3 regions of the Paenibacillus sp. FSL R7-0302 genome follow, and region 2 is predicted to be linked to each of the others. Evidence: a T-box and tRNA genes for the amino acid it is inferred to sense, from the RefSeq annotation. Region 2 holds a T-box; the other regions hold tRNA genes.

Region 1 (4,993 bases), on a different contig from region 2:
CCATTCGTGCGGGTCAGAATTTACCTGACAAGGAATTTCGCTACCTTAGGACCGTTATAGTTACGGCCGCCGTTTACTGGGGCTTCGGTTCACAGCTTCGGGTTACCCCTAACCGCTCCCCTTAACCTTCCAGCACCGGGCAGGCGTCAGCCCGTATACTTCGCCTTGCGGCTTCGCACAGACCTGTGTTTTTGCTAAACAGTCGCTTGGGCCTTTTCACTGCGGCCCCCTCGGGCTATTCACCCTACCGAGGCACCCCTTCTCCCGAAGTTACGGGGTCATTTTGCCGAGTTCCTTAACGAGAGTTCTTCCGCGCGCCTTAGAATTCTCTTCTCGCCTACCTGTGTCGGTTTGCGGTACGGGCACCTTCTCCTGACTAGAGGCTTTTCTTGGCAGTGTGAGATCATGACCTTCGCTACTATAATTTTCGCTCCCCATCACAGCCCAGCCTTACGATGTGCGGATTTGCCTACACACCAGCCTCACTGCTTAGACGGACATCCATCAGTCCGCGTCACTACCCTCCTGCGTCACCCCATCGCTCATAGCGGATTACGGTGGTACAGTAATTTCAAACTGTTGTCCTTCGACTACGCCTGTCGGCCTCGCCTTAGGTCCCGACTTACCCTGAGCGGACGAGCCTTCCTCAGGAAACCTTGGGCTTTCGGCGGATCAGATTCTCACTGATCTTTTCGTTACTCATACCGGCATTCTCACTTGTATACTCTCCAGCGCTCCTTACGGTACACCTTCAACGTATATACAACGCTCCCCTACCCCAGATACATACGTATCTAGCCATAGCTTCGGTGGTGTGTTTAGCCCCGTTACATTTTCGGCGCAGAGTCACTCGACCAGTGAGCTATTACGCACTCTTTCAATGGTGGCTGCTTCTAAGCCAACATCCTGGTTGTCTGTGCAACTCCACATCCTTTCCCACTTAACACACACTTGGGGACCTTAGCTGATGGTCTGGGCTGTTTCCCTTTTGACAATGGATCTTAGCACTCACTGTCTGACTCCCGGCAAGAAGTAAATGGCATTCGGAGTTTGACTGAGCTTGGTAACCCTTGCGGGCCCCGCACCCAATCAGTGCTCTACCTCCACCACTCCATTCACCGAGGCTAGCCCTAAAGCTATTTCGGGGAGAACCAGCTATCTCCGAGTTCGATTGGAATTTCTCCGCTACCCCCACCTCATCCCCGCATTTTTCAACATGCGTGGGTTCGGGCCTCCAGTGCGTGTTACCGCACCTTCACCCTGGACAGGGGTAGATCACACGGTTTCGGGTCTACGTCCACATACTCAGTCGCCCTATTCAGACTCGCTTTCGCTGCGGCTCCGGCTTCTCACCTTAACCTTGCATGTTAAACGTAACTCGCCGGTTCATTCTACAAAAGGCACGCCATCACCCATAAAGAGGGCTCTGACTTTTTGTAAGCACACGGTTTCAGGTTCTATTTCACTCCCCTTCCGGGGTGCTTTTCACCTTTCCCTCACGGTACTGTTTCACTATCGGTCGCCAGGTAGTATTTAGCCTTAGCAGATGGTCCTGCTGGATTCATACGGGGTTTCACGTGCCCCGCACTACTCGGGATCCGTCTCGGAGAGAACACAGTTTGGGCTACAGGGCTTTTACCTCTATCGCGGGCCTTTCCAGACCTCTTCACCTACTCTATTCCTTTGTAACTCCATGTGAGACGTCCCACAACCCCAAGAGGCAAGCCCCTTGGTTTAGGCTGTTCCGCGTTCGCTCGCCGCTACTGACGGAATCACTATTGTTTTCTCTTCCTCAGGGTACTTAGATGTTTCAGTTCCCCTGGTCTGCCTCTGCGTATCCTATGTATTCAGATACGAGTAACTGCGAATTACCACAGCTGGGTTTCCCCATTCGGACACCCCCGGATCAAAGCTTGCTTACAGCTCCCCGAGGCAGTTTCGTTGTTCGCCACGTCCTTCGTCGGCTCCTGGCGCCTAGGCATCCTCCGTGTGCTCTTAGTAGCTTAACCAATGCGTTTTCCCTAAGGAAAACCGCTTAGCATCGCCATTAATTCAAAACTTGTTTACACAAGTTCAGCTTAAAGGAATGTTCTAAAACGCAAATTCGTTTCGGTATCCAGTTTTCAAGGATCAAGTTGCTGTTATTATGAAACAATCACGACTGTGATGTTCGGAATAACAGACGATGTGCATATACTGTTGTAAAGAAGTTTTGGTGGAGCCAAGCGGGATCGAACCGCTGACCTCCTGCTTGCAAGGCAGGCGCTCTCCCAGCTGAGCTATGGCCCCATATAATCACCCCAAAAAGTGAGGTGTAGCTTCGAGGTTAATTCCGATTACTTTTCGGGGACCCCGGTACTTACTATTCAATTTCAGATTGTTATATGGTGGGCCTTGGTGGACTCGAACCACCGACCTCACCCTTATCAGAGGTGCGCTCTAACCAACTGAGCTAAAAGCCCATATAACAAAACTTACAGTAGTGAAGCAATCAATGAATTGATTGTCCGCTTGGCGGCGTCCTACTCTCCCAGGACCCTTCGGTCCAAGTACCATCGGCGCTGGAGGGCTTAACGGTCGTGTTCGGGATGGGTACGTGTGGAACCCCTCCGCTATCGCCACCAAACGCATACGAAAGAGACTTGCTCTTTCAAAACTGAACACGAGTGAGTGTCCGAACCCGAAGGTTCTATTGTGGAAGCGAAGCTTCCGATTTGAATGTCCTCATTGCAGAAGACGATTCTCCATAGAAAGGAGGTGATCCAGCCGCACCTTCCGATACGGCTACCTTGTTACGACTTCACCCCAATCATCTACCCCACCTTCGGCGGCTGGCTCCCTTGCGGGTTACCCCACCGACTTCGGGTGTTGTAAACTCTCGTGGTGTGACGGGCGGTGTGTACAAGACCCGGGAACGTATTCACCGCGGCATGCTGATCCGCGATTACTAGCAATTCCGACTTCATGCAGGCGAGTTGCAGCCTGCAATCCGAACTGAGACCGGCTTTGCTGGGATTGGCTCCACCTCGCGGCTTCGCTTCCCGTTGTACCGGCCATTGTAGTACGTGTGTAGCCCAGGTCATAAGGGGCATGATGATTTGACGTCATCCCCACCTTCCTCCGGTTTGTCACCGGCAGTCACTCTAGAGTGCCCAGCCTTACCTGCTGGCAACTAAAGTCAAGGGTTGCGCTCGTTGCGGGACTTAACCCAACATCTCACGACACGAGCTGACGACAACCATGCACCACCTGTCTCAACTTTCCCCGAAGGGCACCTGATGCATCTCTGCTTCGTTAGTTGGATGTCAAGACCTGGTAAGGTTCTTCGCGTTGCTTCGAATTAAACCACATACTCCACTGCTTGTGCGGGTCCCCGTCAATTCCTTTGAGTTTCAGTCTTGCGACCGTACTCCCCAGGCGGAGTGCTTACTGTGTTAACTTCGGCACCAAGGGTATCGAAACCCCTAACACCTAGCACTCATCGTTTACGGCGTGGACTACCAGGGTATCTAATCCTGTTTGCTCCCCACGCTTTCGCGCCTCAGCGTCAGTTACAGCCCAGAAAGTCGCCTTCGCCACTGGTGTTCCTCCACATATCTACGCATTTCACCGCTACACGTGGAATTCCACTTTCCTCTTCTGTACTCAAGTCACCCAGTTTCCAGTGCGACCTCAGGTTGAGCCCAAGGTTTAAACACCAGACTTAAATAACCGCCTGCGCGCGCTTTACGCCCAATAATTCCGGACAACGCTTGCCCCCTACGTATTACCGCGGCTGCTGGCACGTAGTTAGCCGGGGCTTTCTTCTCAGGTACCGTCACTCCGGTAGCAGTTACTCTACCGGACGTTCTTCCCTGGCAACAGAGCTTTACGATCCGAAAACCTTCATCACTCACGCGGCGTTGCTCCGTCAGGCTTGCGCCCATTGCGGAAGATTCCCTACTGCTGCCTCCCGTAGGAGTCTGGGCCGTGTCTCAGTCCCAGTGTGGCCGTTCACCCTCTCAGGTCGGCTACGCATCGTCGCCTTGGTGGGCCGTTACCCCACCAACTAGCTAATGCGCCGCAGGCCCATCCCCAAGCAGCAGATTGCTCCGCCTTTCATTCTCTCCTCAGGAGAAGAAAGAAATTATCCGGTATTAGCTACCGTTTCCGGTAGTTATCCCAGGCTTGAGGGCAGGTTGCCTACGTGTTACTCACCCGTCCGCCGCTAAGTTTGAAAGAAAGCAAGCTTCCTTTCAAACTCCGCTCGACTTGCATGTATTAGGCACGCCGCCAGCGTTCGTCCTGAGCCAGGATCAAACTCTCCAAATTGGTATTTAGAAAGAGCGATTGCTCATTTTGAAACATCTGACGAGAATTTACATTCTCTCATTTTGGATCTCACCGAAGTGATTTCCCACTCACTCGTTGTTCAGTTTTCAAAGATCAATGTCTCATCTTTTGTCGTTGATGTTTGTCTCAGCAGCGACCTTTATAATATATCACAGCACCCTTGTTTCAGTCAAGCGTTTTTTTAATTTCTTTTTTCGCTTTAGCTTCCAGCAAGTGATCCGAAGATCTCCTGTCCAAAGGGCCGAGACTTAATGTATCATGAATCAGGAGCCTTCGTCAACCTCTAAAACAAAGTTAATTTTAATCCCAATAACAGCGCCACTCCCGGCAGCCCAAGAATGGTTACAGCACCTATGGTTGTAGGGTTAAGCGGAATGTGCAGATCACTTACAACTCCTGAGAAATTAACGATATAAATCCCGAGCGCCGCCAATATAAGATGGGTTCCAAATACGCTCAGCCATGCCCAGCCCAGTCTTTTCCTGAATACAATCAGGACCAGCAGCGCTGCAGATATAATCAGCACACCCATTGCAACAGTTCTTAGCATCGTTCTCCTCCTCGCTGACTCAGTCTGTTCATACTTGCAGCTGGCTCCGGTTAAGCCCCAGCCGCTTGGCATCCTTAAGGTGTATCTGATATTTACGCTCAGCCGCCTCCA
Region 2 (4,993 bases):
TCTTGCCTTGCTGCTGTTTATCTTCTCTCTATTCATCATCCGCCGCACCAAACGTCAGGTGAAGGCAGCGGTTGGCGAGAATCTGGAGCTTGCAGATTAAAGCTGAAGAGATAGGAGGTCTTAATGGATTGATTTCCCCCCAAAAAAGCAAGAGAATTGGCTGGTGTTGATTTACATCACACAGGCCAATGATCCTCAGGATCATTGGCCTGTGATTCTGTTTTAGTAGACGCCTACCGCATTGTAAGCTTTGGTTACAGCAGTTACTTGAGCCGAGCCTGCTCCAAACAATTCAGTAGCCGATTGAATGACGGCTGTACGTGCAGCAGAGAAGTTGGATGAGGTTGTAAGGTAATATACAAGTGCATTGTAATAGATTTGAACGGCATCCTCACGGCCAATACCTGTGACCGTTACACCGTTAAACGTACCGCCTTGAGCAGCCAGATAGAAAGCTTTGTTATTGATGCCGCTGTTCGTATGCACACCGCCTTCGTCAGCGGTGCCGGTGTACCGGTCGCTGTATTTATCAGGCTGACCGTACAATGGCGGATTAGCTAGTGAGCGTAGTGCGTCCCCCGCTATACCAGGTGTATATATTTTATCACCAATCAGCCAGTTCGCACCTTCAATTGAATTTCCGATGATGTCGGAGAAGGACTCATTGAGTGCCCCTGGTTCTCCGTAGTATTCAAGATTGGAAGTTTTCTCAGTCACACCATGCGTCAGCTCGTGGCCTACCACGTCCAAATCACCGGACAGCAGTGTAAAGGTAGACCCATCCCCATCACCGAAAACAATCTGCGTACCATTCCAAAATGCGTTGTTATAGGAAGTGTAGTAATGAACGGTTGAACGGATCTGCAGTCCCTTGTTGTCCAGACTGTTGCGGCCGAAATGCTGGAGATAATAATCGTAGGTTCTCTCAGCATAGGTGTGGGCATCAACTGCGGCTTTGTCTGTCCAGACATTGTTAGTGCTGGTTAAGAGCGTCCCCGGAAGAGAGGTTTTGTTCTTGGCGGTATAGGTCACAATGCCCTTTCCGCGGGTGCTGTCATAGAGCTGGTAGGTTGAGCCTGAGAGGCGTGTCTCGAACGTCTTGGTATCTCCAAAAACTCCAGTACCCGTACCCGTCAGGTTCTCTAAGATATTATATTTGAACAGTACGCTGCCATTCTCCGCAGAAATGAAGTACCGTATCCGCAAAGGCTCGGGTTCCAGAACGTTCACTTCCGTTTTATAGACTAATTTAGGTTCTCCGTCAACGATAAAATAATACAAATCCGCTGTAGGAGTAACTTGGGGCTCACCTAGCGGTCCATGCTCCAGCGTGGCATCCTGGCTGGCTGCCAGGATGGCATCTGCTCCGGATATGGTTTGGAGTTGAATCAGCGGCTGTGGAATGGTCTGGTACACATCTTCAACTACACTTCCCAGCAGGGAGGTAACATTGCCGTCTTTGTCGATATGCAGGGTCTGATCAGCTCCATATACCGGTATTCCTGAGATATACTGGCTTAACCGGTAATGCTGGCTGCCGGTCTTGCTGCTTATGGTTTGCTCTGTAATTTTAAATTTTCCCCGAATATCCTCCTTAGCCGAAAGATGCAGGTTCCCTTTAACACTTTCAAGATATCCCCATACTTTGTCCTCAAAAGCGGAGCCTGCTGGAGCTTTCCAGGCTTGGCCCGTAATCGAAATGGGGGAAGAGCCTGAGAAGAGCTCGGCAGGCTGATTACGCTCGTTGTTTTCAGCGGCAGCGCCCACCGAAGCAAAGGAACCTAGTGCTACAACACCTACAAGAAGTGAAGCTACAGTCTTTTTCATAATTAATACTCCTCCGATCAAATTGGTAGGTTTTAAGTCAAGCCTGTGTACTTACCCAAGCTGCGATCTGGGGTGCAAGGACTAAGGCGGCGAACAACCTTAATGTACGGAGGGAGAGTGTGGAGAGGGCAAGACCCCTTTCGTGAAATTTACAACTACATCATTATTCACAGATCCCAAAATGGATATAAATGATAAAAATGTAATTATAGTGTTTTCAGTATATTTAGGTTTTTGGATATCAACTATGATCAGAATCACAATTAATGCAATAAAATTAGTAGGCAATAATTGTGCAACATAAATTGACGAAGAAAGTTAATTGTGCTAGCATTGCTGTAACTTAAAACAAAAAGGCTATGATGAGAAATAGTAACTATTAAGGATCTCACAGAGAGAAGATGGTTGGTGCGAATCTTCATTGATCTAATAGTGAAGCAGTCTCGGAGCTGTGAACCGAACAGAGCAATCTTAGTAGGCTTCAACGGAGTTCCACCGTTATTCAGGAAACAGTATCGGAGAAATCCCGTACTGATAGAGCGCAGAGCAATCTGAAGTTAGGTGGTAACACGGACATAATCGTTCGCCCTAAGTTGACAAGAAACATGTCAGCTTAGGGCTTTTTTGTTTTATTAAGCATAAATAATATTTGATGGAGGGATTGAGCATGGTGAGAATGACACCAGATGGATTAAGACGATCATATATTGATTTTATGAAAGGAATAGGGGCCAGCCAAGTGCCCTCCGCAAGCTTGTTACCGGAGAATGATCCCTCGACGTTGTTTACAGGAAGTGGAATGCAACCTATGGTTCCTTATTTATTGGGGGAAAAACATCCGACCGGCAATGAGATTGCTAATATTCAGAAGTGCTTGAGGACAGTGGATATTGAGGAAGTAGGAGATACGTCACATCTGACATTTTTCGAAATGATAGGCCGGTGGGAGTTCAAAGCAAATGAGCATAACTATAAGCAAACACAAATCGATGCCATTTGGAATTGGCATATTATCGAATTAGGAATGGATCCGGGCAGGCTGTATATCAGTGCTTTCGCAGGAAGTGACGAATTGAATATACCGAAAGATACGGAAGCCATTGGGCTCTGGTCAGCAAAATTCAAATCCGTTGGGATAGATCCCATCATTGAAGAGGATCCCTGGCAATATGGGGTATCTAGAGGCGGGAAAATATTCTTATACGATGAACAAGAAAACTGGTGGAGCCGGGCCGGAAGTCCGCTCCATATGCCGGTGGGTGAACCGGGTGGACCTGATAGTGAAATGTTCTATGATCTTGACCCAAGCGGTGATCCACTGGATCATCCTGCTTCTGAAAGCGACAGATTCCTGGAAATTGGGAACAACGTATTTATGTGTTACACCAAAGAAGACACAGGATTCGTAAAAATGCAAAATCCCAATCTTGATTATGGAGGCGGATTAGAAAGGGTTGCAACAGCCCTTAATGGAGACAAGGATATTTATAATACGGCTTTCTTCCTTAACCCCAAGAACAAGTTGATGGAACTGAGCGGTAAATCCTATACTGACGATCTAAAGTCGTTTAGAATCATACTGGATCATGTAAGAGCAGCTACTTTCCTCATTAATGACGGTGCGGAGCCAGCTAATAGTGATGCAGGATATATAACAAGAAGGCTATTAAGAAGGGCGATTCGTGCAGGTAAAAAAATAGGGATACAAGGAAGCTTTGTGGGTCTGTTGTCTGAAGTTTATATAGATGAAGCAACAGCTTATGAAGATTTGTTCGGCAATAAAAAGAAAGTTATCGAAATCGTAAATAAGGAAGAAAATCTTTTCTATAGAACGTTACAGCAAGGAGAAGTTGAAATCCAAAAACATCTTAAGTATAAGGGTAAAGTTACAGGTGCAGATGCCTTTTATTTTTACGAAACCTATGGATTCCCCTTGGAGTTGACAGAAGAGTTTCTAATGGAAAGTGGATATAGCATGGAGGACAAGGCGTCTTATATAGAGGCGGCAAAAAAACATGCTGAAAAGAGCAGAACTGCTTCTGCGGGTAAATTTAAAGGTGGCTTAGCTGAACACTCAGCAGAAACAACCGCGCTGCACACGGTATCTCATTTGTTACTTGCGGGGTTAAGGGAAGTGCTGGGTGATCATATTCACCAACAAGGAAGTAATATTACTTCAGAACGGTTACGGTTTGACTTCAACCATGATGAAAAACTTACACTGGAGCAAATAGCTGAGGTGGAGAAGTATGTGAATGATGCGATTGCATCCAAAGCAGTTACCTATATTTCAGAGCTGCCTAAGCTTGAAGCGAAAGAAAGTAATGTGGAAGGGAACTTTTGGGATAAGTATCCGGATATCGTTAAGGTATATACCATCCAAGATCACGAAGGGAAAGTATGGAGCCGGGAAGTATGTGGAGGACCTCATGTAGCAGATACAACAACCATAGGAAGGTTCAGGATTACAAAAGAACAATCTTCTGCTGCTGGAGTCAGAAGGATTAAAGGAGTCATTGTCATTAGACAATAACATAGTCCCAAACCTGCACAAGTTGCAGGTTTTTTTCGGTTGAGAGGAGGGAATGGCAATTTAAGAGCCAACAAATTAATTGACCATAGGATGGAAAAGACTTATTATTGTAATAAAATGGTCTGTAAGGAGTGAATTAGGAGTTGTTGGAACTTGATGGTATGGATGCCGACTCGTTAATAGCTATGCTAAAAGCTTCATTCACCTTAGACAATTTGACGAAGAGTCATTGGAAGAAATTGAATATTATAAAAATACCGCTAGAGCCAACGCTTTCGTTCTTGACTTACTTGAGGGAAAAGAGGAAGTATTGCCTGAATACGTGAAATTTCTAAAGATGGGTGCTAGGGAAGAGTTGACCGCTGGTTTGCTAAATATCTTGGACTCCGCATTAAGATACAACTATCCGGTGGACTGGGCATTGGAAGAACTGCAAAGTGATGTCGAGAAAATTGATGATACATCACCAGCTGTATACGTTAGGTACTACATAGAATATATTCATCTATTATCAATTTATTGTTTTAAACGGGGAAAGTCAGCTATTGCAATAAACCTAACTCTGGAAAATATCATATTAAGTGGTAAACTATTCGATAGAGCAGGCTTTAGAAAATCTATTGCTTTTTATGA
Region 3 (4,993 bases), 2.7 Mb from region 2:
ACGGGTGAGTAACACGTAGGCAACCTGCCCTCAAGCCTGGGATAACTACCGGAAACGGTAGCTAATACCGGATAATTTCTTTTTTCTCCTGAGGAGAGAATGAAAGGCGGAGCAATCTGCTGCTTGGGGATGGGCCTGCGGCGCATTAGCTAGTTGGTGGGGTAACGGCCCACCAAGGCGACGATGCGTAGCCGACCTGAGAGGGTGAACGGCCACACTGGGACTGAGACACGGCCCAGACTCCTACGGGAGGCAGCAGTAGGGAATCTTCCGCAATGGGCGCAAGCCTGACGGAGCAACGCCGCGTGAGTGATGAAGGTTTTCGGATCGTAAAGCTCTGTTGCCAGGGAAGAACGTCCGGTAGAGTAACTGCTACCGGAGTGACGGTACCTGAGAAGAAAGCCCCGGCTAACTACGTGCCAGCAGCCGCGGTAATACGTAGGGGGCAAGCGTTGTCCGGAATTATTGGGCGTAAAGCGCGCGCAGGCGGTTATTTAAGTCTGGTGTTTAAACCTTGGGCTCAACCTGAGGTCGCACTGGAAACTGGGTGACTTGAGTACAGAAGAGGAAAGTGGAATTCCACGTGTAGCGGTGAAATGCGTAGATATGTGGAGGAACACCAGTGGCGAAGGCGACTTTCTGGGCTGTAACTGACGCTGAGGCGCGAAAGCGTGGGGAGCAAACAGGATTAGATACCCTGGTAGTCCACGCCGTAAACGATGAGTGCTAGGTGTTAGGGGTTTCGATACCCTTGGTGCCGAAGTTAACACAGTAAGCACTCCGCCTGGGGAGTACGGTCGCAAGACTGAAACTCAAAGGAATTGACGGGGACCCGCACAAGCAGTGGAGTATGTGGTTTAATTCGAAGCAACGCGAAGAACCTTACCAGGTCTTGACATCCAACTAACGAAGCAGAGATGCATCAGGTGCCCTTCGGGGAAAGTTGAGACAGGTGGTGCATGGTTGTCGTCAGCTCGTGTCGTGAGATGTTGGGTTAAGTCCCGCAACGAGCGCAACCCTTGACTTTAGTTGCCAGCAGGTGAAGCTGGGCACTCTAGAGTGACTGCCGGTGACAAACCGGAGGAAGGTGGGGATGACGTCAAATCATCATGCCCCTTATGACCTGGGCTACACACGTACTACAATGGCCGGTACAACGGGAAGCGAAGCCGCGAGGTGGAGCCAATCCCAGCAAAGCCGGTCTCAGTTCGGATTGCAGGCTGCAACTCGCCTGCATGAAGTCGGAATTGCTAGTAATCGCGGATCAGCATGCCGCGGTGAATACGTTCCCGGGTCTTGTACACACCGCCCGTCACACCACGAGAGTTTACAACACCCGAAGTCGGTGGGGTAACCCGCAAGGGAGCCAGCCGCCGAAGGTGGGGTAGATGATTGGGGTGAAGTCGTAACAAGGTAGCCGTATCGGAAGGTGCGGCTGGATCACCTCCTTTCTATGGAGAATCGTCTTCTGCAATGAAGACATTCAAATCGGAAGCTTCGCTTCCACAATAGAACCTTCGGGTTCGGACACTCACTCGTGTTCAGTTTTGAAAGAGCAAGTCTCTTTCGTATGCGTTTGGTGGCGATAGCGGAGGGGTTCCACACGTACCCATCCCGAACACGACCGTTAAGCCCTCCAGCGCCGATGGTACTTGGACCGAAGGGTCCTGGGAGAGTAGGACGCCGCCAAGCGAACAATCAATTCATTGATTGCTTCACTACTGTAAGTTTTGTTATATGGGCTTTTAGCTCAGTTGGTTAGAGCGCACCTCTGATAAGGGTGAGGTCGGTGGTTCGAGTCCACCAAGGCCCACCATATAACAATCTGAAATTGAATAGTAAGTACCGGGGTCCCCGAAAAGTAATCGGAATTAACCTCGAAGCTACACCTCACTTTTTGGGGTGATTATATGGGGCCATAGCTCAGCTGGGAGAGCGCCTGCCTTGCAAGCAGGAGGTCAGCGGTTCGATCCCGCTTGGCTCCACCAAAACTTCTTTACAACAGTATATGCACATCGTCTGTTATTCCGAACATCACAGTCGTGATTGTTTCATAATAACAGCAACTTGATCCTTGAAAACTGGATACCGAAACGAATTTGCGTTTTAGAACATTCCTTTAAGCTGAACTTGTGTAAACAAGTTTTGAATTAATGGCGATGCTAAGCGGTTTTCCTTAGGGAAAACGCATTGGTTAAGCTACTAAGAGCACACGGAGGATGCCTAGGCGCCAGGAGCCGACGAAGGACGTGGCGAACAACGAAACTGCCTCGGGGAGCTGTAAGCAAGCTTTGATCCGGGGGTGTCCGAATGGGGAAACCCAGCTGTGGTAATTCGCAGTTACTCGTATCTGAATACATAGGATACGCAGAGGCAGACCAGGGGAACTGAAACATCTAAGTACCCTGAGGAAGAGAAAACAATAGTGATTCCGTCAGTAGCGGCGAGCGAACGCGGAACAGCCTAAACCAAGGGGCTTGCCTCTTGGGGTTGTGGGACGTCTCACATGGAGTTACAAAGGAATTCAGTAGGCGAAGAGGTCTGGAAAGGCCCGCGATAGAGGTAAAAGCCCTGTAGCCCAAACTGTGTTCCCTCCGAGACGGATCCCGAGTAGTGCGGGGCACGTGAAACCCCGTATGAATCCAGCAGGACCATCTGCTAAGGCTAAATACTACCTGGCGACCGATAGTGAAACAGTACCGTGAGGGAAAGGTGAAAAGCACCCCGGAAGGGGAGTGAAATAGAACCTGAAACCGTGTGCTTACAAAAAGTCAGAGCCCTCTTTATGGGTGATGGCGTGCCTTTTGTAGAATGAACCGGCGAGTTACGTTTAACATGCAAGGTTAAGGTGAGAAGCCGGAGCCGCAGCGAAAGCGAGTCTGAATAGGGCGACTGAGTATGTGGACGTAGACCCGAAACCGTGTGATCTACCCCTGTCCAGGGTGAAGGTGCGGTAACACGCACTGGAGGCCCGAACCCACGCATGTTGAAAAATGCGGGGATGAGGTGGGGGTAGCGGAGAAATTCCAATCGAACTCGGAGATAGCTGGTTCTCCCCGAAATAGCTTTAGGGCTAGCCTCGGTGAATGGAGTGGTGGAGGTAGAGCACTGATTGGGTGCGGGGCCCGCAAGGGTTACCAAGCTCAGTCAAACTCCGAATGCCATTTACTTCTTGCCGGGAGTCAGACAGTGAGTGCTAAGATCCATTGTCAAAAGGGAAACAGCCCAGACCATCAGCTAAGGTCCCCAAGTGTGTGTTAAGTGGGAAAGGATGTGGAGTTGCACAGACAACCAGGATGTTGGCTTAGAAGCAGCCACCATTGAAAGAGTGCGTAATAGCTCACTGGTCGAGTGACTCTGCGCCGAAAATGTAACGGGGCTAAACACACCACCGAAGCTATGGCTAGATACGTATGTATCTGGGGTAGGGGAGCGTTGTATGTGGGTTGAAGGTGTACCGTAAGGAGCGCTGGACAGCATACAAGTGAGAATGCCGGTATGAGTAACGAAAAGATCAGTGAGAATCTGATCCGCCGAAAGCCCAAGGTTTCCTGAGGAAGGCTCGTCCGCTCAGGGTAAGTCGGGACCTAAGGCGAGGCCGACAGGCGTAGTCGAAGGACAACAGTTTGAAATTACTGTACCACCGTAATCCGCTATGAGCGATGGGGTGACGCAGGAGGGTAGTGACGCGGACTGATGGATGTCCGTCTAAGCAGTGAGGCTGGTGTGCAGGCAAATCCGCACATCGTAAGGCTGGGCTGTGATGGGGAGCGAAAATTATAGTAGCGAAGGTCATGATCTCACACTGCCAAGAAAAGCCTCTAGTCAGGAGAAGGTGCCCGTACCGCAAACCGACACAGGTAGGCGAGAAGAGAATTCTAAGGCGCGCGGAAGAACTCTCGTTAAGGAACTCGGCAAAATGACCCCGTAACTTCGGGAGAAGGGGTGCCTCGGTAGGGTGAATAGCCCGAGGGGGCCGCAGTGAAAAGGCCCAAGCGACTGTTTAGCAAAAACACAGGTCTGTGCGAAGCCGCAAGGCGAAGTATACGGGCTGACGCCTGCCCGGTGCTGGAAGGTTAAGGGGAGCGGTTAGGGGTAACCCGAAGCTGTGAACCGAAGCCCCAGTAAACGGCGGCCGTAACTATAACGGTCCTAAGGTAGCGAAATTCCTTGTCAGGTAAATTCTGACCCGCACGAATGGCGTAACGACTTGGGCGCTGTCTCAACGAGAGATCCGGTGAAATTTTAATACCTGTGAAGATGCAGGTTACCCGCGACAAGACGGAAAGACCCCATGGAGCTTTACTGCAGCTTGATATTGAATTTGGGTACGATCTGTACAGGATAGGTGGGAGCCGGTGAGGCAGGAGCGCAAGCTTCTGCGGAGGCGCCGTTGGGATACCACCCTGATCGTATCTAGGTTCTAACCTAGTGCCCTTAGCGGGTACGGGGACCGTGTCAGGCGGGCAGTTTGACTGGGGCGGTCGCCTCCTAAAGAGTAACGGAGGCGTTCAAAGGTTCCCTCAGAATGGTTGGAAATCATTCGCAGAGTGCAAAGGCATAAGGGAGCTTGACTGCGAGACCTACAAGTCGAGCAGGGACGAAAGTCGGACTTAGTGATCCGGTGGTACCGCATGGAAGGGCCATCGCTCAACGGATAAAAGCTACCCTGGGGATAACAGGCTTATCTCCCCCAAGAGTCCACATCGACGGGGAGGTTTGGCACCTCGATGTCGGCTCATCGCATCCTGGGGCTGAAGTAGGTCCCAAGGGTTGGGCTGTTCGCCCATTAAAGCGGTACGCGAGCTGGGTTCAGAACGTCGTGAGACAGTTCGGTCCCTATCTGTCGTGGGCGCAGGAAATTTGAGAGGAGCTGTCCTTAGTACGAGAGGACCGGGATGGACGTACCGCTGGTGCATCAGTTGTTCCGCCAGGAGCATGGCTGAGTAGCTACGTACGGACGGGATAAGCGCTGAAAGCATCTAAGCGTGAA

The links. The T-box of region 2 lies ahead of MKY96_RS11855 (alanine--tRNA ligase). A T-box ahead of a tRNA ligase gene usually reads a tRNA of that ligase, here a tRNA-Ala.
Region 1: it encodes a tRNA-Ala, which carries the amino acid that the T-box ahead of MKY96_RS11855 (alanine--tRNA ligase) is inferred to sense. The anticodon was not compared.
Region 3: it encodes a tRNA-Ala, which carries the amino acid that the T-box ahead of MKY96_RS11855 (alanine--tRNA ligase) is inferred to sense. The anticodon was not compared.

What each region holds. Positions count from the first base shown of each region.
Region 1 covers NZ_JBBOWB010000002.1:578,994-583,986, forward strand. Annotated here, with positions in the region: rRNA gene MKY96_RS28180 (23S ribosomal RNA) at 1-2,009, opposite strand, end outside; tRNA gene MKY96_RS28185 (tRNA-Ala) at 2,214-2,289, opposite strand; tRNA gene MKY96_RS28190 (tRNA-Ile) at 2,386-2,462, opposite strand; rRNA gene rrf (5S ribosomal RNA) at 2,510-2,626, opposite strand; rRNA gene MKY96_RS28200 (16S ribosomal RNA) at 2,751-4,311, opposite strand; gene MKY96_RS28205 (pro-sigmaK processing inhibitor BofA family protein) at 4,616-4,882, opposite strand; gene MKY96_RS28210 (DUF2508 family protein) at 4,911-4,993, opposite strand, start outside.
Region 2 covers NZ_JBBOWB010000001.1:2,700,339-2,705,331, reverse strand. Annotated here, with positions in the region: gene MKY96_RS11865 (tripartite tricarboxylate transporter permease) at 1-100, shown strand, start outside; gene MKY96_RS11860 (M4 family metallopeptidase) at 223-1,827, opposite strand; T-box leader at 2,178-2,421, shown strand; gene MKY96_RS11855 (alanine--tRNA ligase) at 2,495-4,360, shown strand; gene MKY96_RS11850 (hypothetical protein) at 4,590-4,993, shown strand, end outside.
Region 3 covers NZ_JBBOWB010000001.1:9,260-14,252, forward strand. Annotated here, with positions in the region: rRNA gene MKY96_RS00055 (16S ribosomal RNA) at 1-1,451, shown strand, start outside; rRNA gene rrf (5S ribosomal RNA) at 1,576-1,692, shown strand; tRNA gene MKY96_RS00065 (tRNA-Ile) at 1,740-1,816, shown strand; tRNA gene MKY96_RS00070 (tRNA-Ala) at 1,913-1,988, shown strand; rRNA gene MKY96_RS00075 (23S ribosomal RNA) at 2,193-4,993, shown strand, end outside.